Regions from separate parts of the Mycobacterium sp. E2327 genome, predicted to be linked through region 2. Evidence: riboswitches for the same ligand, from Rfam matches in the RefSeq annotation. Region 2 holds a riboswitch; each other region holds the start of a gene.
What was found. A riboswitch is a leader RNA that binds a small molecule or an ion and turns the genes downstream of it on or off. The one in region 2 is predicted to bind magnesium.
Positions count from the first base shown of each region.

Region 1: another riboswitch for magnesium. It lies ahead of A5712_RS12515 (Rv1535 family protein); the one in region 2 lies ahead of A5712_RS31145 (hypothetical protein).
Region 3: another riboswitch for magnesium. It lies ahead of A5712_RS27125 (PPE family protein); the one in region 2 lies ahead of A5712_RS31145 (hypothetical protein).
Region 4: another riboswitch for magnesium. It lies ahead of A5712_RS08340 (PE family protein); the one in region 2 lies ahead of A5712_RS31145 (hypothetical protein).

Region 1 is NZ_LZKE01000107.1:37,034-45,261, forward strand. It holds gene A5712_RS12495 (class I SAM-dependent methyltransferase) at 1-423, shown strand, start outside; gene A5712_RS12500 (hypothetical protein) at 423-905, shown strand; gene A5712_RS12505 (hypothetical protein) at 967-1,866, opposite strand; gene ileS (isoleucine--tRNA ligase) at 1,992-5,117, opposite strand; gene A5712_RS12515 (Rv1535 family protein) at 5,460-5,690, opposite strand; M-box (ykoK) riboswitch at 5,976-6,145, opposite strand; gene A5712_RS12520 (TetR/AcrR family transcriptional regulator) at 6,240-6,881, opposite strand; gene A5712_RS12525 (nitronate monooxygenase family protein) at 6,878-8,002, opposite strand; gene A5712_RS12530 (carboxymuconolactone decarboxylase family protein) at 8,042-8,228, opposite strand, start outside.
Region 2 is NZ_LZKE01000242.1:49,921-58,148, forward strand. It holds gene A5712_RS27820 (DUF1214 domain-containing protein) at 1-477, shown strand, start outside; gene A5712_RS27825 (acyltransferase family protein) at 570-2,660, shown strand; gene A5712_RS27830 (O-methyltransferase) at 2,665-3,324, opposite strand; M-box (ykoK) riboswitch at 3,436-3,607, shown strand; gene A5712_RS31145 (hypothetical protein) at 3,869-4,078, shown strand; gene A5712_RS27835 (NRAMP family divalent metal transporter) at 4,124-5,890, shown strand; gene A5712_RS27840 (NADP-dependent oxidoreductase) at 5,892-6,830, opposite strand; gene A5712_RS27845 (hypothetical protein) at 6,950-7,558, shown strand; gene A5712_RS27850 (L,D-transpeptidase family protein) at 7,605-8,228, opposite strand, start outside.
Region 3 is NZ_LZKE01000233.1:8,220-12,900, reverse strand. It holds partial or broken gene A5712_RS27130 (PPE family protein) at 1-126, opposite strand, end outside; gene A5712_RS27125 (PPE family protein) at 1,090-2,295, opposite strand; M-box (ykoK) riboswitch at 2,686-2,857, opposite strand; gene A5712_RS27120 (PPE family protein) at 2,929-4,197, opposite strand.
Region 4 is NZ_LZKE01000069.1:573-8,800, reverse strand. It holds gene A5712_RS08355 (magnesium transporter MgtE N-terminal domain-containing protein) at 1-502, opposite strand, end outside; gene A5712_RS08350 (PPE family protein) at 550-1,752, opposite strand; gene A5712_RS08345 (PPE family protein) at 1,775-2,980, opposite strand; gene A5712_RS08340 (PE family protein) at 2,997-3,296, opposite strand; M-box (ykoK) riboswitch at 3,720-3,896, opposite strand; gene A5712_RS08335 (cell wall metabolism sensor histidine kinase WalK) at 4,082-5,611, opposite strand; gene A5712_RS08330 (response regulator transcription factor) at 5,608-6,381, opposite strand; gene A5712_RS08325 (PPE family protein) at 7,145-8,228, shown strand, end outside.

The DNA of each region.
Region 1 (8,228 bases), on a different contig from region 2:
CGGGTGCTGGTCGACAAGACGCCGAGACTGACCTCGGTGGAGATCGACACCCCGATGGCGCAGCGATTGCAGCAGCTCTACGGCGATCGGGCCCGCATCATCAACGCCGACGGCACGGATACCGGGTTGCCGGACAACGAGTTCAGCTCGGTGGTGTCGTTCACGATGCTGCATCACGTCCCGACCGCGGACCTGCAGGACCGGCTGTTCGCCGAGGCGTTCCGAGTGCTCCGGCCCGGCGGCGTCTTCGCCGGCAGCGACAGTGTGACGTCGCTGCGGTTCCGCCTCCTGCACTTCCGCGACACGTGCAACACGGTCTCTCCGGAAACCTTGCCGGATCGCTTGCGGGCGGCGGGTTTTCGCGATGTGGAGGTCGAGGTCCGCGGCGGCAGGCAGCGTTGGCGGGCGGTCAAGGGCGCCTGATGGTTGACGCGGCGCCATCACGATGGGCGCGGTTACGCCGCCAATGGGACGAGCGGCTGGAACCCGGTGAGCAGGCCACCGTTCTGGCCTGGTCGTCGTTCACGCTCACGTTCGCCGGACTGCGCGGACTCACCCACTGGATCCGTGCCGGCCACGGACCGTCGGGTGGCGGTATGAACTTGGGCGGCAAGCACTTTCACCACTACAACATCGGTATCGCGATGCTGGCGACGGTGGCCGGCGTGGGTCTGCGCGGGACCGAAAGGCAGCGACGACACCCCGCGGCGGCGGTCGCCTATGGTGCCGCGAACGCGATGATCGTCGACGAGCTGGCCCTGCTGCTGGACCTCAAGGACGTTTACTGGGCGAGGGAGGGCCGCGAGAGCGTGGACGTCGCGGTCGGGGTCATCGCCACCGGCGCGACCGTCGTGGCCGGCATGCCGTTCTGGCCGCACGCCCACCGCGCGCTCCGAGCCCGCTAGCGATTCGCGGCAAGCGAAAGGGCGAGACCGGCTCCCCTCCGGCCTCGCCCTACGCCCACCGTCACTTCTTGCCCGGGATCACCTGCGGGTGGAGCGGCTGTTGCTGGACCGGCTGTTGCTGGACCGGCTGCGGGTGAATCGGTTGCTGCTGGATCGGATGCTGCTGGCAGGCCAGGCATTCGATCGGTCCGTGGCCGCCACCTTGCTGCTTGCCACCACCTTGCTGCTGACCGCCACCTTGCTGCTGACCACCGCCCTGCTGCTGGCCGCCCCCTTGCTGCTGACCACCGCCCTGCTGCTGACCGCCGCCCTGCTGTTGGCCGCCACCTTGCTGCTGACCGCCGTCATGGTCCGACGGCACCGGAACGGGTATGGGCACGGGCACCACGACCGGCGGGATGTTCACCGTCACGTTCGGCGGTGGCGGCGGGGTGCCCGGGTCGACCGGCGCGTCCGGCGGGGTGCCCGGGTCGGCGGGCGGCGCCGCGACGACCGGCGCGGGGGCGTTCCACACCGGCGCGCCGCCACCGCTGACCGGGCCGCTCGGCAATTGCGCGGCGTCGGGCGGCGTGGCGAGGGCTGGCGGGGCCGGCGCCACGGGCGGCGGCGCGACCGCGGCGGCGGACTGGGGCGAAATCGGACTCACATTTGAGTTCGGCACGACGACGGCCGGCTTCTCTTGCTTCGAGCCCGTCCCGTTGATGAGCATCATGCCCAGCCCGCCGACCACTCCGAGCCCGGCGATCACGGCCGCGGCGATCAGGACGGTCGTGGCCCGCGAGCGCGGCTGCTCGGTCACCGTAGTGGGCGGGAAGTCCTCGAAGTTTGCGGGTTCCGACAGGGATCCGTCTTCGATCGAGGGGTCACCCAACGGGCTCGACGCCCACGCCTCGGCGACCGTGAGGTCCTCGTGCGGGATGGCGGCGAAGGTAGCGGACTGGAAGTCTTCGATGGTGCTCATGGTGCGTTCCTTAACTGTGGTTGCGGCCCCCGTTGGGCCGCCGTCACAGGTAGGAGCAGCTAGCCCCGCCACACCGGACAGTTTTTTCGGAACTTTTTTCAGAAGTTTTTTGCGCCCGCGTCGGCTCAGGCTTTCGTGATGCTCACCCGCACGCCGTCGCCGATCTCCGAGCCATCGGCGGGCTCGCCGAACTCGAAGCTGGTGGCGAGGATCTCCCCCGCGATCAGGTCGCGGTGCGTCTGCGCCCAGTCGGCCCGCTCGCCGGGCACCGACATCACCACGCTGATGCGGTCGGACACGTCCAGCCCGGTCGACTTGCGCAGTTCCTGCAGCTCCCGGATCCGGTCCTTCGCCCAGCCCTCCGCCTCCAGTTCCGGGGTCACCGTGCCGTCGAGAACCACCAGACCGGACCCGTCGGGAAGCGCCGCGGTGTAATCGGGATCGGCGGCCACCAGTCGGGAGCTGTACTCGTCGGGCTGCAGCACCGCGGGACCCGCCGTCAGGGTGCCGTCGGGGTTGACGACGCCCTCGCCGGCCTTGACGGCCTTGATCGCCGCCTGCACATCCTTGCCCAGCCGCGGCCCGGCCACCCGCGCGTTGACGGTGAGCTCGAACCGGCCGTACGTGTCGATCGCGTCGGTCAGTTCGACCCGCTTGACGTTGAGCTCGTCGGCGATCAGGTCGACGAACGGCTCGAGCCGCTGCGGATTCTCAACGGCCACGGTCAGTTTCGGCAACGGCAGACGCACCCGCAGCTTCTTCGCCTTGCGCAACGACGACGCCGCTGAGCAGACTTCCCGGACCTGATCCATGGCGGCGACCAGGCCGGCATCCGCGGGCAGCGCGTCCGCGTCCGGCCAATCGGTCAAATGCACCGAGCGCTCGAACGTCAGACCGCGCCAGATGATCTCCGTCACCGACGGCAACAGCGGGGCGGCCAGGCGGGCGGTCACCTCCAGCACGGTGTGCAACGTGTCGATGGCGTCGGCGTCTTCCTCCCAGAACCGCGAACGCGACCGTCGCACATACCAATTCGTCAGCGCCTCGGTGAACTGGCGCAGCTGTTCGCAGGCCCCCGAGATGTCGCAGACATCCATCGACTCGGTGAGGTCGTCGCGCAGCTCCGCCAGCTTGGCCAGGATGTAGCGATCCAGCACGTTGGCCGAATCCGTGCGCCAGTTGCCGACTTTCGGCGCGTAAAGGGCCAAGAAGCTGTAGGCGTTCCACATCGGCAGCAGCACCTGACGGACGCCTTCGCGGATGCCCTGTTCGGTGACGATCAGGTTGCCCCCGCGCAGGATCGGCGAGGCCATCAGGAACCACCGCATCGCGTCGGAGCCGTCGCGATCGAACACCTCCGAGACGTCGGGGTAGTTGCGCAGCGACTTGCTCATCTTCTGGCCGTCGGAGCCGAGCACGATGCCGTGCGCGACACATGTTTTGAACGCCGGACGGTCGAACAGCGCGGTGGCCAGGACGTGCAGGGTGTAGAACCAGCCGCGTGTCTGGCCGATGTACTCGACGATGAAGTCGCCCGGGTAGTGCCCGTCGAACCAGTCGCGGTTTTCGAACGGGTAATGCACCTGCGCATACGGCATCGAGCCCGAATCGAACCACACGTCGAGCACGTCGGGGATGCGCCGCATCGTGCTGCGCCCCGTGGAATCGTCGGGGTTGGGCCGAGTCAGCTCGTCGATGTAGGGCCGGTGCAAGTTGGTGGGACGCACCCCGAAGTCGCGTTCCAGCTCGTCGAGGCTGCCGTACACGTCGACCCGCGGGTAGGCCGGATCATCGGACTTCCACACCGGAATCGGCGTGCCCCAGTAGCGGTTTCGCGAGATCGACCAGTCCCGCGCGCCCTGCAGCCACTTTCCGAACTGCCCGTCCTTGACGTGTTCGGGGTACCAGGTGATCTGCTGGTTGAGTTCGACCATGCGGTCGCGGAATTCGGTGACCGCGACGAACCACGACGACACCGCCCGGTAGATCAGCGGATTGCGGCACCGCCAGCAGTGCGGGTAGGGGTGCTCGTAGGTCTCGTGGCGGACCAGCACGGCGCCGTTGGCCGCCGCCGGACCGCTGCCGTTCTTCAGGTCGCGGATGATGTGCGGATTCGCGTCAAAAACGCGCTGCCCCTGGTAATCCGGGACGCTTGCGTCGAACCGGCCCTTCGAATCGACCGGGGTGACGGGCACGATGCCGGCCGCATCACAGGTCGCCATGTCGTCCTCGCCGTAGGCCGGCGCCATGTGCACGATGCCGGTGCCGTCCTCGGTGGTCACGAAGTCTCCGGGCAGCACCCGGAATGCGTGGGGGGTGTCCATGAAATACGGGAACGGCGGAACGTAGCGCAGACCCAGCAGGTCCGCGCCCCGATAGGTACCCAGCACGTCCGGCTCTTCACCCAACTCGCGCGCGTACGCGGCCAGCCGCGCCTCCGCCAGCACGAAGCGGCGGCCGTCCGCCTCGACCGCCACATAGGTCACCTCGGGGTTCACGGCCACCGCGAGGTTCGACGGCAGCGTCCACGGTGTCGTCGTCCACACCAACAGATAGGCACCGTCGAGCTCACCCCCGGTTACCTTGAAACCGACGGTCAGGGCCGGGTCCTGGCGGCTCTGGTAGACGTCGTCGTCCATCCGCAATTCGTGGTTGGACAGCGGGGTTTCGTCGCGCCAGCAGTACGGCAGCACCCGATAGCCCTCATACGCCAGGCCCTTGTCCCACAGCTGTTTGAACGCCCAGATCACCGACTCCATGTAGCTGGGATCCAGCGTCTTGTAGTCGTTGTCGAAGTCGACCCAGCGGGCCTGGCGCGTCACGTAGGCCTGCCACTCGTCGGTGTAGCGCAGCACCGATTCGCGGCAGGCATCGTTGAACGCGGCGATTCCCATGTCGTCGATCTGGGACTTGTCGTTGATGCCTAGCTGGCGTTCGACTTCCAGTTCGGCGGGCAGCCCGTGCGTGTCCCAGCCGAACCGGCGCTCCACTTTGTAGCCGCGCATGGTGCGATACCGCGGCACGATGTCCTTGACATACCCGGTGAGCAGGTGACCGTAGTGGGGCAGCCCGTTGGCGAACGGCGGCCCGTCGTAGAACACGTACTCCGGGGCGCCGTCGCGGCGGGCGATGCTGGCGCGGAAGGTGTCGTCGCGCGCCCAGTAGTCGAGAACCTCGACTTCGAGCGCCGGAAAATCGGGCGCACCGCCGGCCAGCTTCGGGTACGCCTTGACGTCAGCGTTCTCGGTCACGATCTGTGTCGTCTCCTGTGGCCATCATGCTCAGGCCGGGGACGACGACGCGCAAGGTGCGCGAGCGCCGCGGTACCACCCCGCTTGCCGCGCTCTCACGCGACCGCTCGATGAGGGCTGTGACGGGCCTACCCGTTCGGTTCTACTGAGCCTGCCGGCCGTTCTTCCGAAGGCTCCCCGGTGATCGCCGGATCGATGCCAGTGTCTCGATTCTACTCAAACCCTGCACTCCAAGGGGTTACCTGGTCTCAGGGAAGACCTGCGACCGGGTAGCCCCTTGGAGGCGTTGTGCCGATGGTGGCGACCCACTGCGCCCGGCTCCGCCGCGCTTGTGATCGCCACTTAGGCCCGGACATCGAGCACGCCAACGCGCCACAGCGCGGCGTACACGTGACGCACGCCGATGGCCAAGAAGTGGGCGGCGCCGTCCACCAGCGGGTCGCTGATGACGATGGTCGTGCCCTCACGACGCGTGGCCTTCTTGGGCGCGGGGGCCGGGGTCGTGTCGCGCACCACGGTCAGCTTGCGGGCGGGCGCGACGGTTACGACTTCGTCGTGCAGAACTGCGGTCATGATCGTCTCCTGACGGAACTCAAACGAACGTTGACTGGACTGACGTGTCCCATCCCGTTGTGGTTCCGATCCGAGAACGCTTGGCGGGTAAGCCGATTAGCGTTGGCGACTCAACCGAGAACGTCGCGCTTCAGGTCGGATCGGGACGGAACACAGCCCGGACTTCGATCCGGACTATCGCTGGAACTCATACGTCCCTCACCTCCTCGACGTCACGACGCGTGCGGTTGCCCGCGCGATCCACGCGCACCAAAAGGAGTACAGAAACCGGCGAACCGCCGGAGAACCGCACCCCTCTCGTCAGAGCTTTGGCACTACACGACGTGTCCGATTCCTCGGAAGCCACCTGGGCTCAACCCTTAAGCCGGGAGGAGCTGTCCTGACCCGGGGCGTCTTTCGACGTTCGGGGTCAGTGGCCTGTATTCGTGTAGACGCCTCACCTAACGAGGTGCATACGCGACCGATCATGCATGACCGCCACGACACGGTCAATGTGATCTCGTCCGTGTGCCCGAATCTTTATGCAGTCATTACGCGGGCACACAGGATTTAACAAGCTGCACCGCCGCGCGGGCGTAGCCCGTCGAGCACCAGCGCCACCACAAAATCGGCCACCTGAGCAGCGGTGACGTCGTCGTCGGTGCTCAGCCGCCGTTGCGCCAGCTGGCCCACCAGCGCGGCAAGGGTGTACGCCACCATGCGCGGCGGGGCGGTGACCACCTCGCCGCGCTCCTGGGCGGCGACGATGAAGCTTTCGATGTCGTCGATGAACCGCTCGTAGATCCCGCCGAGATGTTTTTCGAAGCGCTCGCCCAGCGCGCAAGGATCCCGCAACAACAGCTTGACCGTCGCCTTGTCGGACTCGAAGAACTCCAGCGTCGCCCGCACCGCGACCCGAAGCGACTCCTCCTGCCCGGCGTTCCCGCCCGGCGCCCCCAACGCCGCAGCGACATGGGCGCGCAGCGCGCCCTCCTCGGCCGCCATCAACGCGTGGAAGAGCTCGTCCTTGGAGTCGAAGTACCAATAGACCGAGCCGTAGGCCAGACCGGCCCGCTTCGCGATGTCGGCAATCGTCGTCGCATGAAAACCCTTGCGCGCGAACACTTCTTTGGCGGCCGACATGATCTGCTCGCGCCGCTGCGACTTGTCCTCGTCGCTGACCGCGCGGCGCCGGCGGGTTGCGCTGGTCACGGACCGACCAGGCCATCGAGCCGGCCGATGGTGTCGATGAACTCCTCCACCATGTCGAGCACCACCGAGCGGACCGGGCGGACCCGGTCGAGCGAACCGACCACCTGGCCGACGAAGTACGTCGCCAGCTCACGCGCCTTGGAGTCCGGATTGGTCGCGGCCTGGTTGATGCGCACCTGAGAGCCGGTGACCAGCGCGGTCTGCAGCGGCATGCCGAGCGGATCGGGGGTGTCGGGCCGCTCCCACTCGTCGGTCCAGGCCGTGCGTAGCATCCGCGCCGGCTTCCCGGTCATCGACCGGGAGCGCACCGTGTCCGAGGAGCTCGCCGCCAAGAACTTCTCCGTGACCACGGGGACCGTCTCGGCCTCTTCGGTGGTCAGCCACACCGAGCCGCACCACACCCCTTCGGCCCCCAGCGCCAGGGCGGCGGCGACCTGGCGGCCCCGCGCGATCCCGCCGGCCGCGAGAACCGGGACCGGCGACACGGCGTCCACCACCTCGGGGACCAGCACCATGGTCGCGACCTCGCCGGTGTGGCCGCCCGCCTCGGTGCCCTGCGCGACGATCAGGTCCACGCCCGCGGCAGCGTGCCGCCGCGCGTGTTGCGTGGTGCCCGCGAGCGCGGCCACCACGACGCCCCGGTCATGGGCACGCTGGACGAGGTCGGCGGGCGGCGGCCCGAGCGCGCTGGCGATCAGGCGGATGTCGTGCTCGAACGCCACGTCGAGCAGCGGCTCGTAGCCCTTGGGCGAGATGTTCAGGCCCCCGGCCGACGCCCTCGGCTCCTCGGCGGGGACCACGACGCCGTAACGGGACAGGATGTCCTCGACGAACGCGCGGTGCTCCTCGGGCAGCAGCTCGCGCGCCTGTTTGGCGTCGATCCCGCCCTGCTCGGCACCGACGTACTTGGGCGGCAACAGCAGGTCGACGCCGTAGGGCTTGCCGCCCGTCTGCTCCTCGATCCAGGTGAGCTCGGTGCGCAGGCGCTGCGGACTGTGCGCGACGGCGCCGAGGATCCCGAACCCGCCGGCGTTGGTTACCGCGGCCACCACGTCGCGACAGTGGCTGAAGGCGCAGATCGGAAACTCAACGCCGAGCATCTCGGCGACCCTGGTTCGCATCGCCCGACGCTAAGAGTTACTGACTGATAAGTCAATCGGTTAGGGCGACCGGCCGTCCGGCGGCCAGCTGGCCACGCCCTCTTCCAAGGGGACCTGGAGGCTGCGCAGGATCGACGAAACCATTCGCCACGCCCCGATGGCGGTGGTCAGCTCGATGAGAACCGTTGTATCGCCGTGCAATTCGCGCTCGCAGGCGGCCCAGCTCTCGGCGCTCACCGCGCCGTCG
Region 2 (8,228 bases):
AACCGGTTCCCTCGCCCGGACGCGTCCGACGCGGACGCCAAGCGCGGCCGGGCCGCCGCCAACATGTACTGGGAACTGGGCCCCGACGACGCCCTCATCGTCGAGTTCGACGCCCACGAGGGATTGTGGATGATCACGAACATGGGGGCCTACTTCACCAGCATGGACTTCCTCTACCGACCGGTCAGCTACACCCCGAGCCGCGCATCGGTCGACCACGACGGCAAAGTCAGACTGATTCTGGCGCACCGGGACCCGGGCCTGCACAACTGGATCGACACCCAGGGATTCGAGCGCGGGAACCTCACCTACCGGCACATGCTCGCGGGTCAGCCCGCGACGCTGACGACCCGGCTCGTCAAACACGCCGACCTCGCGCGCGCGTTACCGCCGGAAACCGCGCGTGTCACCAGCGCCGAACGCACCGCGCTGATGTGGGAGCGCTTCAACGGGATACGTAACCGATTTCCCCTCTGATGCGGCCCCGGACGCGCGTGTCTTTCCGGCTATCCGGGCTCCCGCGCAACTAGGCTGGCTGCGATCACGAGGAGGGGCAGCGACGCATCGGCATGGGCCAGGGCGCGTTAACGGCGGACACTGAACCGGGCGGGAGGAACCCCGCACCGGCGCGTTCTGCTCGTCGGCCGCGATGGGTCGCCCCGGTGCGCCGCGCCGGCCGGATCGCGATCTGGGATCAACCCGAACGGCGCAGCGGCATTCCGGCGCTGGACGGGCTTCGCGCGATCGCGGTCACGCTGGTGCTCGTCGGGCACGGCGGCATCCCCGGTGTCGCGGGCGGGTTCATCGGCGTCGACATCTTCTTCGTCCTCAGCGGATTCCTGATCACCTCGCTGCTGCTCGACGAGCTCCAGCGCACCGGCCGAATTGAGCTGACCGGCTTCTGGATTCGGCGGGCACGACGGCTGCTGCCTGCCCTGGTGCTGATGGTGCTCACCGTGGGCGCGGCCCGCGAGCTCCTGCCGAGCCAGTCGCTCACCGGATTACGCGCCGACGCGATCGCCGCGTTCCTGTGGGTGGCGAATTGGCGGTTCGTCGCCCAAAACACCGACTACTTCACCCAGGGCGCCCCGCCGTCGCCGCTGCAGCACACCTGGTCGCTTGGGGTGGAGGAGCAGTACTACTTCATCTGGCCGGTCCTGCTCATCGCGGTGACCCTGCTGTTGGCCGCGCGGGCCCGCCGGTACTTTCGGCGGGCCACCGTCGGCGGGGTGCGGTTCGCCACCTTCCTGATCGCCAGCACCGGCGCGCTCGCTTCCGCGGCCCTCGCCATCGTCCTGGCCTCCGACTCGACGAGGGACCGAATCTATTTCGGCACCGACACCCGTGCGGAGGCGTTGCTCACCGGCGCCGCCGCGGCGGCACTGCTGGTGCGGGATTGGCCGTCGATGAACCGCGGCTGGTGCCTGATCCGCAGCCGGTGGGGACGGCGGGTCGCCCGCTTCCTGCCGCTGCTCGGCGTGGCCGGGTTGGCGGCGGCGACCCACTTCGCGTCGGGCCGCGCCGGTGAGTTTCGCCACGGCCTGCTGATCGGGGTCGCGGTCGCGTCCGTCCTCGTGGTCGCCCCGGTGGCGATGGAACAGCGCGGCGCCATCGCCCGCATCCTGGCCCTGCGTCCGCTGGTGTGGCTGGGCACCATCTCCTACGGCGTGTACCTGTGGCACTGGCCGATCTTTTTGGCCCTCAGCGGTGAACGCACCGGATGGTCCGGCCTGCCGCTGTTCGGCGCGCGGTGCGCCGCCACGGTGGTGGTCGCCGCCGCGTCCTGGTGGCTGATCGAACAACCGATCCGCCGGTGGCGGCCGGCGCGGGTGCCGCTGTTGCCGCTCGCGGCGGCGACCGTGGCCAGCGCCGCCGCGGTGACGCTGTTGGTGGTCCCGGTGGGCACCGGGCCCGGCCTGCGCGAGGGCCTGCCCCCGGGGGTCTCGGCGGTGGCCGCGGTCTCGCCTTCCCCGCCGGGCGGTGGCCGCCCCGCGCCCCGCGATCCCCACCGGCCCTTCACCGTTTCGGTGTTCGGCGACTCGATCGGGTGGACCTGGATGCACTACCTGCCGCCGACGCCCGGCTTCGCGTTCCTCGACCACACCGTCATCGGCTGCAGCCTGGTGCGCGGCACGCCCTATCGGTACATCGGCCAAACCCTTGAGCAGCGGCCCGAATGCGACGGCTGGCCCATCAGGTGGTCGGCGCAGCTCGGCCAGGACCAGCCAGACGTCGCGCTGTTGATCATCGGCCGCTGGGAGACGGTCGATCGGGTCAACGAGGGGCAATGGACACATATCGGCGATCCGACCTTCGACGCTTACCTCAACGGCGAGTTGCAGCGAGCGCTGAACATCCTGAGCGCCAACGGTGTTCGTGTGGTGGTGGCGACGGTGCCGTACAGCCGGGGCGGTGAGAAGCCGGACGGCCGGCTGTATCCGGAGGACCAGCCCGACCGGGTCAACCTCTGGAATGCCATGCTGCGCAAGACGATCGCCCAGCACACCGGCGTCCAAATCCTCGACCTCAACAAGAAGCTGTGCCCGGACGGCGTTTACACGACCAAGGTCGACGGCATCAAGGTGCGCAGCGACGGCGTCCACCTCACCCCCGAAGGGGTGAAATGGCTGACGCCCTGGCTCGAGGAATCCCTGCGCTAGGCGCCTAATCGCCGGTGCGGCAGCTGATTTCCATGCTGTCGCTTTCCCGGACGAGGAAGTTGAAGCTGACGTAGCCGTTGTCCGGGTCGCGCACCCGGTCGAGGTAGGGCTGGGTGTCCGCGGCGCTGGCGTTGTCGGCGACGATCAGCGCGCCGGTCGACAGGCGCGGTTCGAGTAGCTCGATCACCGGAAGGTAGAGGTCCTTCCACCCGTCGAGCAGGACGAAATCGACCGAACCGTCGAGCTTGTCCAGCGTGGTCAGGGCGTCTCCTTCCAGAATGGTGATCACGTCGTCCAGGCCGGTCTCGGCGAACGTCTGTTTGGCCGCGGCGATCTTGCTGGCGCTGAGCTCGGTGGTCACCACCCGGCCGGTGCCGTTGTCGCGTACCGCCGCGGCCAGGTGAACCGCGGAGATTCCGAAGGACATGCCGAACTCGACGATCGTGGCCGGCCGGGTCGCCCGCACCAGCGCGTAGAGCAGGCGGCCGGATTCCGGTGTCACCGGAATGTAAAACTCGCTCATCGCGTCGGCGCGCTCCTGCGCGCTCATCGGCCGGTCGAAATCGCCGATCCTTTCCCGCAACCGCGACATTTGATTTTTCGTTTCGGTGTACATCCGGTCGAGCACCGTCGCGACCTTGGGCGCCTGCAAAGTATTAGCCATGGTTTCGAGCGTAGTCGCGACGGTCGATGGGCCCGTGGGTTAACAGAAACCAACGTAATGGTTGCGTAAAGTAATTTGACGCCCATTGGGTCGCGGTGCAAGATGGACGGGCAAGCACCTCGGTAGGTGAGGCGTCTGCACGGATACAGGCCACTGACCCCGAACGTCGAGAGACGCCCCGGGTCAGGACAGCTCTTCCCGGACCCAAGGGTTGAGCCCAAGTGGCTTCCGGAACTTTCGGATACGCCGTGCAGTGCCGAAGCTCCGACGAGAGGGGTGCGACCGGTGGTGCTCCGCCGGTCATTTCGCCTCTTCCGTTCAGGTGAATGTGACGACACCCGCGTGTGTCCCGGCCGTGAGGAGGTGAGGGCGAGATGAGTCCCGGCGACAGTCCGTATCCCAATTCCGTCTTGTCCCGATCCGGTTCCGGCATTCTCTTCGCCGCCTGATTTCCTCGGGCGACCAATACCGCTGCGCAGCAAGCGCATTGCGGGCGCCTAGGGTCATGCCAGGAGCCGATCGGACCTCCCGACAGGAGACGATCATGGCTTTTGTTGTTGCACAACGCCTTACCGGTCCGCAGCGGGGACGCGGCCGGTCGATGCTACGAATCGGCCGACTCTTGGTCGGCAAGCTGCACGCGCGCAGCACGCTGACTCCGCAGGAGCGGGCCAACCTCTATGTCTCGCGGACGCCGATCGCGGTCATCTCGGCCTCGCTGGGCGGCCATCCGCCGGACGGCAACCGGCGGTGATTCGCTAGCCCGAGCCCGAACCTGTTCGGAGATAGCGAGGATTCGATGACGTCGATCTCGACCGAGCCCCGCGGCGACCTGGGTACGTCCGAGGCGCCAAGCCAAGCCGTGCTGGATTCGGCGCACGCCGGCGACATCGTCGGCGCCTTCGGCCGCATCCACCGGGACGCCGCACACCCGGGTAGCGGTGGCCGCTGGCGGCGGCTGCGGACGCTGATGGTCATCACCGGCCCCGGGCTGATCGTGATGGTCGGGGACAACGATGCCGGCGGCGTCGCGACGTACGCGCAGGCGGGGCAGAACTACGGGATGGGGCTGCTGTGGACGCTGGCAATGCTGATCCCCGTGCTGTACGTGAACCAGGAGATGGTGCTGCGGCTGGGCGCGGTCACCCGGGTCGGCCACGCGCGGCTGATCTTCGAGCGGTTCGGCAAGTTCTGGGGCGCCTTCAGCGTCGGTGATCTGCTGATCCTCAACGCGCTGACGATCGTCACCGAATTCATCGGAGTAGCACTGGCACTCGGGTTCTTGGGCTGCCCCAAGGCGATCGCGATCCCGGCCGCCGCGGTATTGCTGTTCGCCGTGGTGGCCGGGGGCTCGTTCCGCCGCTGGGAGGGCCTGATGTTCCTGCTGATCGCGGTGAACGTGCTCATCATTCCGATGGTGTTGATGGCGCACCCCACGCTGAAAGGAACGGCGGGCGGGCTGGTGCCGCAGTTCCCGGGCGGGCTCAACTCCACCGTGCTGTTGCTCGTCGTCGCGATAGTGGGCACCACGGTCGCGCCGTGGCAGCTGTTCTTTCAGCAGTCCAATGTGGTGGACAAGCGCATCACTACCCGCTGGATCGCTTATGCCCGAGCCGATCTGATCATCGGGATCGTCGTCGTCATGGTCGGCGCGACGGCCCTGATGGCGGTGACCGCGTTCGGGTTGGCCGGCACCGGCGACGTCGGCGGCTTCACCGACGCGGGTGCGGTGGCCGCGGGCCTGGCCCGGCATCTCGGCGGGACGGTGGGCGCGCTGTTCGCGATCATCCTGCTGGACGCGTCCTTGATCGGCGCCAACGCGATCGGGCTGGCCACCACGTATGCCGTCGGTGACGCGTTGGGCAAGCGGCACTCGCTGCATTGGAAGGTCAGCGAGGCTCCGCTGTTCTACGGCGGGTACGCCGTGTTGCTGGCGGTGTCCGCCGCCGTCGCGTTCAGCCCGGACCATGTCCTGGGCCTGGTGACCCAGGGCGTGCAGGCCCTCGCGGGCGTCCTGCTGCCCTCGGCGACGGTGTTCCTGGTCCTGCTCTGCAACGACCGGGCGGTGCTCGGGCCGTGGGTAAACACGGTGCGGCAGAACATCATCGCGTGGGCCGTCGTGTGGTGTCTGGTGGTCTTGTCGCTTGCGCTGACCGCGACGACCTTCTTCCCGGGCCTGTCCACGGGCACCATCGAGGCCGGTCTCGCGGTCGGTGCCGCGATCGGGATCGTGGGCGGGGCCGTCGCGATCGTCGCTGGCCGGTGGCACCGGGACCGGCGCGACGCGGAAGCCGTTGCGGGGACGCTCGGCGGTGGCCTGGATCCCGAGGAGGTTGACGAACTCGACGACGCGCCGCTCCTCACGCGCGCCGAGCGGCGGGCGGTGCGCCGGCAGGACCGGGCGCACTGGCAGACCCCCAACCTCGCCATGCTGGACAGGCCGGTGATGTCGCCGATCCGGCGGGCCGGGCTGTTGACCCTGCGGGGCTATCTGGTCGTGGCCGTCGTGTTCGTGATCATCAAGATCGTGCAGGCCGGCATCATCGAGCCGGCCACGTCGCTGTGAGTCAACCGTTCGGCAGCAGCACGATTTTGCCACGGGTGTGCCGCTTTTCGAGTTCCTCGAAGGCGTTGGCGACGTGATCCAGCGGGTAGCTGCCGGCGACCTCGAAATCGATGGTGCCGGTGGCGATCAGGTCGGCCATCTCGGCGAGCACTTCCGGCGTCGACGCGTCCACACTGCCCTCGGTCTTGGCGCCGACCTCGCCGGCCTTCTGGAACGAGATGATGGTCTCGATCCGATCGGGCGCGACGCCGAGATCCACGGCGAGCTGGACGTAGTCGGGGCCGAACAGATCGATGAGCGCGTCGATCCCGCCGGGCGCCGCCTCTCGCAGCCGGTCGGCCAGGCCGTCGCCGTACTCGACCGGGGTGACGCCGTGGGCGCGTAGCCAGTCGGCGTTGCCGGGCCCGGCGATACCGAGCACCACCGCCTTGCGCAGGACCAAGAGCTGCACGACGAGGCTGCCGACCCCTCCCGCCGCCGCCGAAACGGCGACCGTCTCGCCCGGTTTGGGGTCGACGGCGCGAACGGCGGCGTAGGCCGTCACGCCGACCACGTACAGCGAACCCGCGACCTCCCAACTCAATTCGGGAGGCTTGCGAATTAGTTGATCAACCGGGACGGCGGTATGCGTGGCGTGGCTGGAGCGGCGGAAGCTGAACCCAAGAACTTCGTCGCCGACGGAAAACGCCGTCACTCCCGGTCCCACGGCGGTCACCACCCCGGCAAGGTCGCTGCCCTCGCCGGACGGAAAGGTGGCGGGGAACATGTCATGCATGGCACCGCTTCGGATGGCGGCCTCGCCGGGATTGATCCCGGCGGCGCGAACCTCGACCACGACCTCGTCCGGGCCGGGCGACGGCATGTCCACGTCCGCCACGTAGAGGACGTCGCGGCCCCCATAACGGTCGAACCGTACTGCTCGCGCCGTTCCTGCCGTCATCTTTCCCCCTCACGCCACGAATAGGCCTCGCCCCCGCCAGCATAGGCGTGGCCTGCTCTTGTTCCTGCCCGCATTTCGCAGTAGCGTCAGGCGCCGCGGACTGGACAGGGAGGGAACCCATGGAGCTCGCTCGGATCAGCGTCGCCGGCTGGGCGGTCGCCACGGTCGTCGGCGCCGCAACCACCGGCTGCGGTGACTACCACCACAGTTCGCCCTCCACATCGCTACCGGGCAGTGGCCCGACCAGTTCGAGCGCGGTGACGAGCCCGTCGCCCGGACAGCAGACCGATTACAGCAACTTGCTGATCAAGGCCAGCGACATCGGCGGCGACTTCACCACTCCCCAACCGCCGGTGCTCAACCCGAACAACGCCGCGGGCGTCGCGCAACTGTTCGCCAATGCCGACAACAGCCGCCGGATCGGCGACACGATCCTGATCGTCGCCGATCCGAAGGTGGCCGCGGCGGGAGTCGAGAACACCAAGGCCAACTACGCGGGCAAGGTCAGCGGGACCTGGCAGCCGATCGATATCGGCTCCAACGGCGCGATGATCTCCGGCACCGCTCCGGGCAATTCCCAGGCCATCACGGTGCTGCTCTTCAACGAGGGCAAGGCACTCGTCAACCTCGAATTCGACAGCGCGCCCAACGATCCCATCGACCCAGGCGTCGCGACCGATGTCGGCCGCAAGCAGGACGCGGCCATCAAGGGCGGATTGCCCGCCTAACCCGCGCGGAAGGTCTTGCGCGCGGAATGCCTTGCGCGCGAGGCGCTCAGGCCACGACCTGAATGGGGTCGCCGACGTTGACCTGGTTGAAATACCAAGCGGCATTATCCGGGCTGAGGTTGATGCATCCGTGGCTGACGTTCGCGTGGCCCTGCGAATCGACCGACCACGGGGCCGAGTGCACATACACGCCGCTCCAGGTGACCCGGACGGCATACTGCGCCGTGATCTTGTATCCCTCGGGCGAACTCAGCGGGATGCCGATGGTCCGCGAGTCCATCACCACGCTGCGTTCCTTTTCCAGGGCGGTGAAGTTCCCGATCGGAGTGGGACGGCTGGGCTTGCCCATGGATGCCGGCATCGTGCGCAGCACTTCGCCGTTGCGGCTGACGGTAAAGGTGTGCCCGGACAGGCTGGCAACGCCGAGCAACTCGTCACCGGTGTCGAAACCCGTCGTCAGGGCCTGCACACCGACCGAGACGTGGCTATGCGTGGGCCAGTAGTGGTCGGGAACCCACTGGACGACGTTGTTCTCGACCCACTCGAAGTGGCCGGGCATGCCGCTCGGCGACGTGACATGGATGGTCCGTTCGGCGGCGACGCGGTCGGTGGCCGGCGCGGTGAACGTGACCACGACCGGGTGCGCCACCCCCACCAGGGCGCCGTTAGC
Region 3 (4,681 bases), on a different contig from region 2:
GGCCGTCGACTGCAGTTCCGTCGCCAACTCGTCCCAGGCCGCCGAGGCCGCCAGCATGGGCCCCGACCCCGCGCCGACATACATCCGCCCCGAGTTGATCTCCGGTGGTAGCGCCCCGAAATCCAACATCTATTTACTCCGCTCCCCTCGAGTGGCCGCCATGTTAGGCGCGGCTTGCCGGCCCGTCCGCAACCGCGCGGCAGCTCTAATGGAATCCATGGAATCCGCTGTTGAATTCACGCATTGATTGGACGTGTATGAGGACGACAGGGTTCCACACTCCTAATCACAATGTGTCAGCGGCGGCGGTCCGCCCGGCGTTCAGGCGGCGCTGCCTAATGTAGCGATCATCGTGATTGGAACGTATTCGTGGCACGTTCCAGGGATGTAATAGTAAAGTAAACGACAAGTGTCACCGCTCGAATATGCCTGTGAGAATGCTGCTGGTCAGCTAACGCCTGCCACCCCAAAAGACGTTGTCCAGGTTATCAGTAGCCGATTCCCAGCAACCGGCCAGAAATGGGGCTGAAGTTTGCCGTACTTTTCGCATAATAGGCTAGACGACCGGCGGCTGCCGGCCGTTAATCGTTGCTAACGCGGCGCAACAATTAATGTGCCCGCATTCGCCGCTATTCCACACCGTTAAGCAATTAACATATTCGACAAGTATGCACTGTCTTAATGCCAATAGTTCTCGAGTTCGCCAGCGCTTGTCGCGGGGGTTGGCTCGAGCGCTCACCGTGATTCTTGTGAAATTCAATTAATCCCAGGTCGGGCCGACAGCGCCGTCGGCGTTCGCCACGTTGCTCCGGACCGTCGGCATCCTTTGCCAGCGCGCGTTCGCCTTGGCCCTGGCATCCTCAGCGACTCCTTCGCCGAGTGGATAGTTTTTCGTCATCTGGTGCTTCCCTGAATTTCACCTAGCGTACGCATTTGCCGCTGGTGGAACGCTGATTTGCTGCTGGAAGTTTGCTGTGAGCCGGATGCGGCCGATTTGCGGTGCTCATCACCCCGGACAGGCGCCCGCGAGGCATGATCGCGAGGTTGCGGAAAGCTCAATCCGCGCGAGTAACCCGTGTGAGGTGAGCTCTAGCCGGCCGCCGGGGGCCGCGAGACGAAGGTAGGACGGAAGCCGTATTGCGGCACGGCGCGCCCGTAGGGTTGCGCACCCGTGGCCCCGATCGGCATGCCGGGCATGCCGGCCGCCATGGCCGGGGGTGCCACCATGGGCGTGCCGCCGAGCGACGAGGCCAGCGGGCCGGCCAGCGGCGCGGGCGCGGTCCAGCTCGGCGGCACCGACAGCGCGCCGATCATCGGCGCGTGGCCGACGCCGGCCGCCACGGCATTGCCGACGCCCTCGACGGCAGGACCGGCCGCCGCCGCACCGATCGCGTCGCCGACCGCTTGGCCCGCGGCGTCGGCCGCGTCGCCCGCGGCGGCCCCCTGGCCCAGCAGGCCCAGGAATGGGGCCAGCGTGTTGCTGGGCATGTAGAACCCGGACGAGAAGGCGGTGTTCCAGATGTTGGCGTTGGGCCCCCACTGTGCCCAAAGGCCGTCCAGCGTGGCGGATCCCGACCCGGATCCCGTCAACAGGCCCACGATCTCCGACGCAGGCGTCTGCGCCGATGCCGGCGACGCCAGCCCCTGCAGTGCGGAGGGCAGCGTGGACATCAGCTGTGCCAGCGTGCCCTGTTGCGCCCCGGCCGGAGTGGCGATGGCCTGGGCCACCGCGGCCGACTGTGCGTCAGGCCCACCGGGGCTGGTCGTCTGCTGCGGCTCGCTGAACTGGCTCAGCTGGGCGGCGACCGCCGACGAGGCGGCGTAGCCGTACATCGCGGCCGCGTCTTGGGCCCACATTTCGGCGTACTGGGCCTCCGTCGCCGCGATCGCCGGGGTGTTCTGACCGAGGATGTTGGTGGCGATCAGCGCCATCAGCTGGGCGCGGTTGGCCGCGATGACGGGCGGCGGCACCGTCTGGGCGAAGGCGGCCTCGTAGGCCGCCGCGGCGCCCTCGGCCTGTGCGGCGGTCTGCTCGGCCTGCTCGGCCGTCGTGCCCAGCCAGGCCGCGTATGGAGCGGCGGCGGCGGCCATCGCCACCGACGCCGGGCCGTGCCATTCTTCACCGGTCAGCGCCGTCAGCACCGCGCCGTAAGACATTGCGGTGGAGCGCAATTCGGCGGCGAGCCCGTGCCAGGCCGACGCGGCGGCCAGCATCGGGCCCGAGCCCGCTCCGGAGTACATCCGGCCGGAGTTCACTTCCGGTGGGAGCAGTGCGAAATCGAGTGCAGCGGTCATCGTTGGCCCCTTCCCCTAATGGGCCGCGCGGGTGGCGTGGGTGCTGATTGTGTTGTGGCTACGGCGAAGTCCGCCGGACGTGCGAAGACAAGCGACATCGGACTACTCCTCGCGGAAAGAGGGTGACCCGTGCCGGCCGGCAATTGTGGCTGGTTTCAGCGCAATTCACGGACGCGGTCCGCTAGGGCGGACGCGTCCGTACGAGGTCTGTCGGGGTTAGCCGTTCAGACGGTCAGAAAGGGGCCGGGGCCGGATCGAACCGAAATGGTCGATTTGGAATACGGACTATCGTCGAGACTCATTTCGCTCTCACCTCCTCACAGCCTGGGCACACGGGGATGCCGTTATGTCGCACACCGGGGAGAAGGGCCCGGGCTGAAACTCCCGGAGACCGCACCCCTCTCGTCAGAGCTTTGGCACCACACGGCGTATCCGATCTGAGCCGGAAGCCACTTGGGCTCAACCCTTAAGCCGGGAAGAGCTGTCCTGACCCTGGGCGTCTTTCGACGTTCGAGGTCAGTGGCCTGTATCCGTGCAGACGCCTCACCTAGCGAGGTGCTTGCACAGGCCATCGTGGCACCCGGACGGTAGATCAGTCAAACCAACTGCCACACGCTCGCAACAAGCCCGTTGTCACCCGGCGGCCGGCGGACGCGGCATCACCGTCACGCGGAAGCCGTAGCGGGGGCCGTGGCCGTAGCCACCTCCGGCCGTGGCGGCGGGCATGCCCGGCATACCGGGAATCGCTCCCGGGCCGGCCTGCACCGCGCCGGCGCCCGGGCCGACGGCGTTGGTCCAGCCACCCCCGGCGAACGTCGCCCCCGCGTGGTTCTCCACCTGGGCGGCCGCCGTCCAGGCTTGGGGCACGGACAACCGACCGACCAGCGTCGCCTGATTCGTGCCGCCCGAAATCGCTCCGCTCAGGTCGCCCGCTATGCCTGCCGGGGCGGCCCCAGGCGTCAACAGCGGCAACCATCCCGGATTCCCGGCGCCGGCGCCCATCGGTGGCAGCGCGGTGGCGCCGGGCGTCGAGGAGACCGCCACCGCGTTGATGTCCGACATCGCGGCCGTAACTGCCGGTTCGATGATGGCGGGGCTCACGTACCCGGCCGATACGAACCCGTTGACGAACGAGGAGTTCAAGAAGGTCCCGATCGCGTTGCCGTCCGCACCGTCCAAAAAATTCAGGATGGCGTCGAGGAATCCCGCCCCCGGGATGCTGGCCGCGGGATTCGCGGCGGCCGAGACCGGTGACGAGAGTCCTTGCAGCGCAGTCGGTATCGCGGACAACAGCTGGTCCATCGTCTGGGATCCGGTGCCCGCCGCGGTGCCGGTGGCTTGGCTGACCGCCGCGGCCTGGGCGGCCTGCCCGGCCGGATTGGTGGTCTGGATCGGTGGATCGAACGGCGTCAGCGTGGAGGCCGCCGCCGAGCTCCCCGCATAGCCGTACATCGCCGCCGCGTCCTGGGCCCACATCTCGCCGTACTGGGCCTCCGTGGCCGCGATCGCCGGGGTGTTCTGCCCGAGGAAGTTCGTCGCAACCAGCGCCGCGAGCAGGGCCCGGTTGGCCGCCACCTCCGCCGGGGGCACCGTCATCGCGAACGCCGCCTCGTAGGCCGCCGCCGCGGCCGCCGCCTGAGCGGACGCCTGCTGGGAGAGTCCCCCGGTGCTGGTCATCCACTGGACATACGGCTCCGCGGCGGCGCCCATCGAGGCGGAGGCCGGCCCCATCCACTCCTCGCTCGTCAGCCCGGTGATGACCGCGTCGTATGAGGCCGCCGTCGAACCGAGCTCCGCACCGAGCGCGGCCCAGGCCGTCGCGGCGGCCATCATCGGCGCCGAGCCCGGCCCGGCATACATCCGGGCGGAGTTGATTTCCGGTGGGAGTGCTCCGAAATCCATTGCCGCCACCCCCTTAACCGGCCGTCACGGTTTTGGCGGCCAGCATGGTCGCGTTGCGCTGTGATTTCCGTTGTGTTACAAAGAAATACATCGGACTTCTCCTTTAAAGAGCGGATAGTCCGACCCGGCTACGGGCAGGCGGCCGCCGAGCTATGTCGGGTGTTGCCGATTCAAACGGCGGCCAGCGCGCCACGACCGGATCGGAAAGAAACGGTCGTTGTTCTCATGCGTTAACGGTCAATTCGGCCAGTACGCCCACCTCCCGTCGTGGCCAGGGCGCTCACGGAAGTGCGCCACGGTTGCCCGAATCGGGACGAGACCCCCGGCGAAACCATGTGTGGGGCAAAAGCCGCCTGATTTCTAGGCGTCTTGCGACGATAGACCTAAATCCCCTTCTTAAGACCCATTTCCGCGGGGAAACTGTGCTCGGCGATGAGCATTGAGGATCATGGTGGCACCGGTGCCGACGCCCGGCAATGCGAAC
Region 4 (8,228 bases), on a different contig from region 2:
TCAGCGGTTCGAACGCCTTCCAATCCCGCGGCGCCTGCCCGCCCGATCCCTTGATCAGCCCGAAAAGCCTTGGCGGGCGTCGCGTGTCCAATCGCGTGAGTACCCATCCGGTGCCGGTGTCCTCGAGCCTGACGTCGTATGCGCGCACCAATTCCACGGCGGCCACATCGATCAGCCGGTGCCCCAGCACGTCGGCGCGCAACAGCACCTCACCGTCGCGTCGCTCGAACCCGCGGAGGTCAACCTTGTTCTTGGCCAACACAACTTGCTCTGCCGTGAATTCGTGTATGGCCTGGCTGCCGATGAACACCGACCGCCCACCGACCTCCGCCACGATCCCGGTCACCAACGGATACTGGTGGGCGCCCCGCAGCCGCACGATCACGTCCTCGACGCGGCCGACTACCTCACCGGAGCGGGCGCGCACCGGTCCGCGCAGCAACTGAGAGAGGTGGATCACCGGTAGCCCGTCGCGGGGCTTCGCCGTCTCTGATGTGCTCACTTGGCCCTCCTCGATCACTTTCTTTGATGTCCTGCGGTTCTCGGCGGCTAACCCGCCGCTGGCGGCCGCCCCAGGATGCGGGGGCGGAACCCGTATACGGGAGAACCGAATTCGTCGTCGGCCGCGTCCACGGCCCCGCCCAGCGGCATGCCGGGCACGCCCATCGGCCCCACGTCCTCCATCACCATCGGGGTGGCGCCCAGGCTCTGATACGCGCCCGCCCCCATCTGGGTCGTTGTCAGTGCGGTCGGGTTGATCGTCGCCCCGCTCGCGGCCCAGGCGGGTGGTACGGACAGGGACCCAACCAGGTTCGCCTCTCCCATCCCGGCCGCGGCCGCGCTGTGCACGCCGGCCGTCTCAGCCGCGGCTGCGCCGCCAGCCGCGTCCGCCGCACCGGTCGCCGCGTTGTCACCGCCGGTGTTCATGAAGGCGTACGCCGATGCGTTGTCGACGAATGTCGTGGGGTTGAGAATCCCATTGGTGGTGAATGCGTTGCTGATGCCCGAGGTCGAGGCGTCGGACAGGAAGCTGCCCAGCAGCGCATTGTTGGACCCGTCCAGGTCGTTCAGGAGCCCGGCAAGCCCTGTGGTGGCTTGATTAGAGCCGGGCGCGGTGATCCCGCCGAGCACCGGTATGTTCGCCAGCGCCGCCGCCACATCGGGGGTGGTCGACGCGTTGGCGGCTTGGCCAACCGCGTTAGCTTGGGAGGCCACTCCGCCGGCGTTGGTGGTGGATTGCGGTGAGCTGAACGAAGTCAATTGCGTCGCCGCGGTAGAGGCGGTGGCATAGCCGTTCATCGCGGCGGCATCTTGAGCCCACATTTCCGCGTATTGGACCTCCGTGGCCGCGATCGCCGCGGTGTTTTGACCGAAGAGGTTGGTGGCCACCAGATTCGACAGGTGCGCGCGGTTCGCCGTGATGACCGTGGGCGGCACGGTCATGGCGAACGCGGACTCGTAGGCGGCTGCGGCCGCGTTGGCTTGGATGCCTGCCTGCTCGGCCTGGGTAGCGGTGGCGCTCAGCCAGTCGAGGTACGGTCCGATCGCGGCCGTCATCAGCGTGGACGACGGGCCAAACCAACTCTCGCCGGTCAACCTCGAAACAACCGAGCCGTAATTAACAGCTGCAGAACGCATTTCAGCGGCCACCGTGTGCCAGGCCGAGGCAGCGGCCAGCATGGACGCTGATCCGGGACCCGAATACATTCTGGCCGAGTTGATCTCCGGCGGTAATGACGCGAAATCGATCATGACGCTCTCCTTCGAAATCCTGTTATCCCGCGGCAGGCGGACGTGGCATCACAACGGGCTTGAACCCGTACTTGGGAATCGCTCTGCGTAGCCGCCTGGCCGCGCCCGCCATCGGCGCCGCATACGCTCCGGGCCCACCCGCGCCGCCCGAACCGATATCGCTGAGTCCGGTGGCAGGCAACGCGGCTTCGGCAGGGGTGATCGTGGCTGCACCGGTCCAGCTGGGCGGCACGGAGACCGCGCCGACCAAATGCGCCTGGCCCATGGCGCCCGAGCCGGCGGCGCTGATGCCGGTCAGTCCCGCAGAGTCCGCCGCACTCGCGGCCGAAGCCGCGCCCGCGCCGATGTCCGCCGGCGCCGCGGTCGCCTTAGGGAATACGGAGCTGAAGCCGGCAATGTTGGTCAGGATGCTCTGTGGATTGAACGGGCCCCCGGCCATCGCTCCGTTCAGCACCGAAGTGCTCAGGAAATTGGAATTCAAGAAGGACCCGAGGGCCGAGCCGTTGCTGCCGTTCAGGACAGTGGCCAGTCCGTGGAACGGCGACGACGCATCGGAACCGGTAGCCAGCACGCCTTCCAATGCCCCCAATATCCCGCCGGGGTTGCTGGAGGCTGCCGAGGACACTATCGACTGCGCATTGCCGGCCGGTGTTTCGGCGGCTTGGGCAACGGCGTTGGCCTGGTTGGCAATTCCGTCGGAGTGAGTGGGGGACTGCGGCGCGGTAAATGGCGTCAGTTGGGCTGCGACGCCCGCTGCGCCGGCGTAACCGTTCATCGCGGCGGCATCCTGCGCCCACATTTCCGCGTACTGGGCCTCAGTGGCCGCAATCGCCGGCGTGTTTTGGCCGAAAACATTCGTCGCCACGAGTGCGGCGAGCTGGGCGCGGTTGGCCGCGACGACCGCCGGGGGAACCGTCATGGCGAATGCTGACTCGTAGGCGGTGACGGCGGCTTGGGCTTGGCTGCCCGCTTGCTCGGCCTGGGTGGCGGTGGTGCTGAGCCACTCCAGGTACGGTACGGCCGATGCAAACATCGACATCGATGACGGGCCGAACCAATCCGAGCAGGTGAGCTCCGACATCACGGAGTCGTAAGATGACGCAGCGGAACGCATTTCAGCGGCCATCGAGTTCCAGGCCGAGGCCGCGGCCAGCATGGGCCCTGACCCAGGGCCCGAATACATTCTGGCCGAATTGATTTCGGGCGGCAATGCGGCGAAGTCGATCACGATCCCCCCTAGGTATTCAACGTGCGGCGGCCGCGTTGGCCGCCTCGGTTGCGGCGTACGAGTCGGCGCTGGTCTGCATGGTGGCGACGAACATCTGGTGCATCACGGCGGCCTGGGCGCTCAGGGTTTGAAACGCCTGCGCGTGCGTGGCGAACTTTGCCGCCGTAATAACCGACACCTCGTCGGCAGCCGAGGGCACGACCCCGGTCATCGGCGCTGCTGTTGCAGCATTTTGAGCTTCCAGCGTCGAGCCGATCTGTTGCAAGCGAGTGGCGGCGGCGGCCAGCGATTCCGGCCGAGCAGTGACAAAAGCCATCGGAGTTCTCCTAGCGAATAGTCGGTAAGGCGCTGACGCGGTTCAAAGGACCCCTCGCGGATCCAAGTCGGCCCAGGTGGCGGGACGTGGTAGCTCGTTGCTTATGGGCGTGGAACTGCAAGCGGCATAGGGCATCTCCTCACGCCAAAGGCCAGGCACTGGCCAGTTGGCAACCCCGGAGGATTGATTTCCGCGCACGCCGAAGACAAACCCGCCGAGCGGTGACGCGCGGACAAAACTTGTGGGATCAGCCGATTACAGCTGCGAAAACGAGCCGGGACCGGATCGCAACGAAATGGTCGTCGACCTCGGATAAGGACTATCGTCGGGACTCATTCCGCTCTCACCTCCTCGCGGCCAGGGCATACGGGGATGCCAAACCTTGCACAGCGGGGAGAAATGCCCAGGCCAGAACACCTGAGCACGGCACCCCTCTCGTCAGAGCTTCGGCACCACACGGCGTATCCGGCCCGATAGGAGCCGGAAGCCACTTGGGCTCAACCCTTAATCCGGGAGGAGCTGTCCTGACCCTGGGCGTCTTTCGACGTTCGAGGTCAGTGGCCTGTATCCGTGCAGACGCCTCACCTAGCGAGGTGCTTGCATTGGCCATGGTGGCACTCGCGAACCGGCGAGTCAACTTTTCAGGACCACGCGTTCTAAACAGTTCACGTGCTGGACACATACGCACCGGCGCATCCGTGGGCTCCTGCGACCACCCAGTCGCATCGGCAACCCTTGGGCGATTTGCCATTCCGGCGGCGCCAAAAGCCTGCCCGATTCGTTTGCTAATCGATATCCAGCGCCGGATTTTCGATCATCGGCAGCCGCACCCGGAAAACCGTTCGGCCATTGGCGGATTCGGCGGTCACCGAGCCGTGGTGGGCCTTGACGATCGAGCTCACGATGGCCAGGCCCAGCCCGATGCCCGAGCCGTTGGACCGCGCCGCGTCGGCGCGCGCGAACCGCTCGAACAACCGGGGCAGGAGATCCGCGTCGATGCCCGGGCCGTCGTCGGCGACGGTCAGTTCGACGTAGGGCGGTTCCGTGCCGCGGCGCCGGCAGGTGATCCCGGTCGTCACCGTGACGCCCGGCGGCGTGTGCACCCGGGCGTTGCTGAGCAGGTTGCTGACCAATTGGTGGAGCCGGGCGTGGTCGCCGCGAACCCAAACCGGCTCGTCGGGAAGGTCTTTGACCCAGAAGTGGGTCGGCGCCGCGACCGCCGCGTCGTTCACGGCGTTGACCACGAGGTCCGCGAGGTCGACGTCCTGGGTCTGCAGGTCCTGGCCCTCGCCCAGGCGCGAGAGCAGCAGCATCTCGTCGACGAGCACCGCCATGCGCCGCGCCTCCGACTCGATGCGGGCCAGCGCGTATTCGGTGGTCGCCGGCAGCGCCGAGCTGTCTTGGCGGGTCAGCTCGGCATACCCCTGAATCGCCGCCAGCGGGGTGCGCAACTCGTGGCTGGCGTCGGTGATGAATTGGCGCATCCGCAAGTCGGAGTCGGCGCGATGCGCCAACGCGCTGTCCACGTTGTCCAGCAACCGGTTCAGCGTGTGCCCGACGACGCCGACCTCGTTGTCGGGGTCGGTGTCATTGGGCTGCACCCGGACGCTGATTCGGTGGTCGTCGGTCAGCGGCATGGCGGCGACTTCGGCGGCGGTGGCGGCGAGCCGGCGCAGCGGGCGAAGGGTGATCCCGACCACCCAGATGGTCAGCCCCGCCGTGATCGCAAGGGCGGCCGCGATAAGTGCCGTGGTGGTGATGTTCTTGCGGGCGATGATCTGGTTGGCCCGCGCTTGCGATACGCCGACGACCAACAGGTCGGATCCGTAGGCCCGGCTGTCGACGCGATAAGAGCCGAGGCTGCCCAGCTTCTCGGTCCGCGGCGGGGCGTCTTCGGGCCAGGGCTGGGACTCGATGGCGTGCACCGCGTCGGCCGGTGCGGGTCGCGCCTCGGCTTCGGAAAAGACCGCCGAGCCGATCACGACGCCGTCGTGCAGCACGGCTATGACGTTGCCTGGCGTTTGATCGGTGAACTCCAGCATCGCCTGCCCGATGGATTCGGTGCCCCCGCGCGTCGGACCGTGGTCGCCGTTTCGGTATCTCGTGTACGAATTGCTCAGCGCGTCAAGGGATTGGGCAACGTCGGCATCGCTCATCGCCGTCACATAGCCGCGCAGGCTCAGCACCGAGACGATGCCGACCGTTACGAGCACCACGCTGACCACGGCCAGCACGCCCAATAGCAACTGGCGGCGCAGCGAATGGGGCAGCCACCGCGAAAGGTCCCTGGATCTGGTATTCGGCTCGCCGGTCATTCGGGCGGTCGCAGCATGTACCCAACGCCGCGGACGGTATGGATCATGGGCTCCCGGCCGGAGTCGATCTTCTTCCTGAGGTACGAGATGTACAGATCCACGATGCTGGTTCGGCCGGCGAAGTCGTAATTCCAGACGCGGTCGAGGATTTCGGTGCGGCTCAGCGCGCGCCGGGGATTGCGCATGAGGAACCGCAGCAATTCGAACTCGGTTGACGAGAGCGATATCGGGGTGCCGCCGCGGGTGACCTCCCGGCTGGCGGTGTCGACATGTAGGTCGCCGATTTTCAGGGTCTCGGCCGCCGGCGGGGTCTGCTGGGTAGAGCGGCGCAGCAGGCCGCGCAGTCGCGCGACAAGCTCCTCGAGGCTGAACGGCTTGGTCATGTAGTCGTCCGCGCCCGCGGTCAGGCCGGTGACGCGGTCCATGACCGAATCGCGGGCGGTGAGGAACAGCGTGGGGGTGTAGGCGTCGGATTCGCGGATCCGCTGCAGAATCCGCAGGCCGTCCACGTCGGGAAGCATGATGTCGAGCACCAGCACGTCGGGAATGACGTTTTCGAACTTCGCGATGGCCTCGCGGCCGTTGTGGGCGATGTCGACCACCCAGCCCTCGTAATGCAGCGCCATCTTCACCAAGTTGGTCAGCGCGGGCTCGTCGTCAACCAGCAAGACACGGATCGGTGAGCCATCGGCACGGTAAATCCTGGGCAGCTGACCAAGGATGGCTTGGCGTGGGCGCTCGCTGCGTGCGTATCCCGACGTTGCGGTCATATGCTCACATCCTCCCAACTACACACCGGATTGTCACGGAATTCATAGAGTTCTCAAATAATTCGGGCCTCGCTGACTCACATTTGAGTGGACATATATGTGTTTCATATGTGTTGAATCGCCCGACTTGAGAGGAGCCGACTTCCCAAAAACACTGGAATTCGTGGCCATTGATTCACTCGGGCAGCGCATCGCACGGTCAGACTCTTCAAACCGTCGGCTCAATAAGGGCTTTCGCCCCTGGAGGTCCTCGAATTCGTTAACAAAATATTACGCAATGTTACGAATTCCCGGGGCGTGCAACCTCTTTGGTAACAAAGGGTCGGAACGGGCTGGCGCGGACCCTGCGGGGGTCAGTGGCCGGTCGTCAGCACGCCAATTCGGCGGCCACTGTGGTGATGATCAATGTCATTAAAGCCAGCGAACAACGCCGCTGTGGTGCGTTCCAATATTCGTGGGCACGGCATTTCGGTGATCACGGCATTTGTGTTGGCGGCCGCAGTCGGGCTGTTGCCAGCGGCGAATCATCAAGCGCGAGCAATTCACGAGTGTATTTGGCATGCCCGTGTTTTCGTGTGCCGCTGGCGCACCGTGGACACACCACCGGATCCCAAGCCGATTACGCCGAGAACGACGGACTCCCTTTCCGTCCACAGGGCGGCGCAACCGGCGCTTTATCAGATTTCGGTGACAGCTGTGGGGGCCGTCCGCGCGGCCGCGATGTGACCGGCTCCGCTGAAACAACCAACAGATAGGACAGACGATGGACTTTGGCGCGTTGCCGCCGGAAATCAACTCCGGCCGGATGTATCTGGGGCCGGGGCCCGGAACCCTGTTGACCGCCTCGGCGGGCTGGGAATCGCTGGCCGCCGAGCTGACCGACGCCGCCAGCGGGTATCAGTCGGTGATCGCCAGCCTCACCGACGAGTCCTGGCTGGGACCGACGTCGCTGTCGATGGCCGCCGCGGTGACGCCCTACATATCGTGGATGACGGCCACCGCCGCGCAGTGCGAGCAGTCGGCCACCCAGGCCACGGCCGCGGCGGCGGCCTTCGAGACCGCATACGCCATGACGGTGCCGCCACCGCTGATCGCGGCCAACCGCGCCGAACTGATGGCGTTGATCGCGACCAACATTTTCGGGCAGAACACGCCGGCGATCATGGCCACGGAAGCCGAGTACAGCGAGATGTGGGCGCAGGACGCCACCGCGATGTACGGCTACGCCGCCAATTCGTCTGCGGCGTCGGCATTTTCGACGTTCACCTCGCCGCCCCAGACGACCAACCCGGGCGGCGTCGCCGCGCAGGCGGGTGCCCAGGTCGGCAGTAACGCCCAGACGAGTACGGCGCAGTTGATGTCCTCGGTGCCCCAGACGCTGCAGACGCTGGCGACCCCGGGTGCGGCGTCGGGTACCGCTTTGTCGCCGGCGGCGGGCACCGCGGCGTCGCTGGGATCCACGGCGGCCACCTCCCCGCTCAGCGCGCTGTCGAGTCTGACGGGAGCGACCGGCAAAACCGCCACCAAGGGCGCCAGCACCGGCGCGAGTGCCTTGTCCGGATTGACCTCGAGCCTCACGTCGGCGTTGGGCGGGAACGGACCCGCCCTGCTCGATGTGGTCGGCCTCGGTTCCGACCTGGCCGGCCTGGGCGGCGACGGTGCCGGTTTGGGCACCGACGGCGCCGGAATGGGTTTCGACGGGTATGGCCTGAGCCTGGATTTCGTGGGCTTGGGTTCGCTTGAGGGAGCCGACGGGGGAGCGGCCAGCGGCCTGGGAGGCCTTGGGCCCCTTGGGGGTCTGGGCGCGGGCGCGTCGGCGAGTGTGGGTCAGGCGCCCTCGCTCGGGA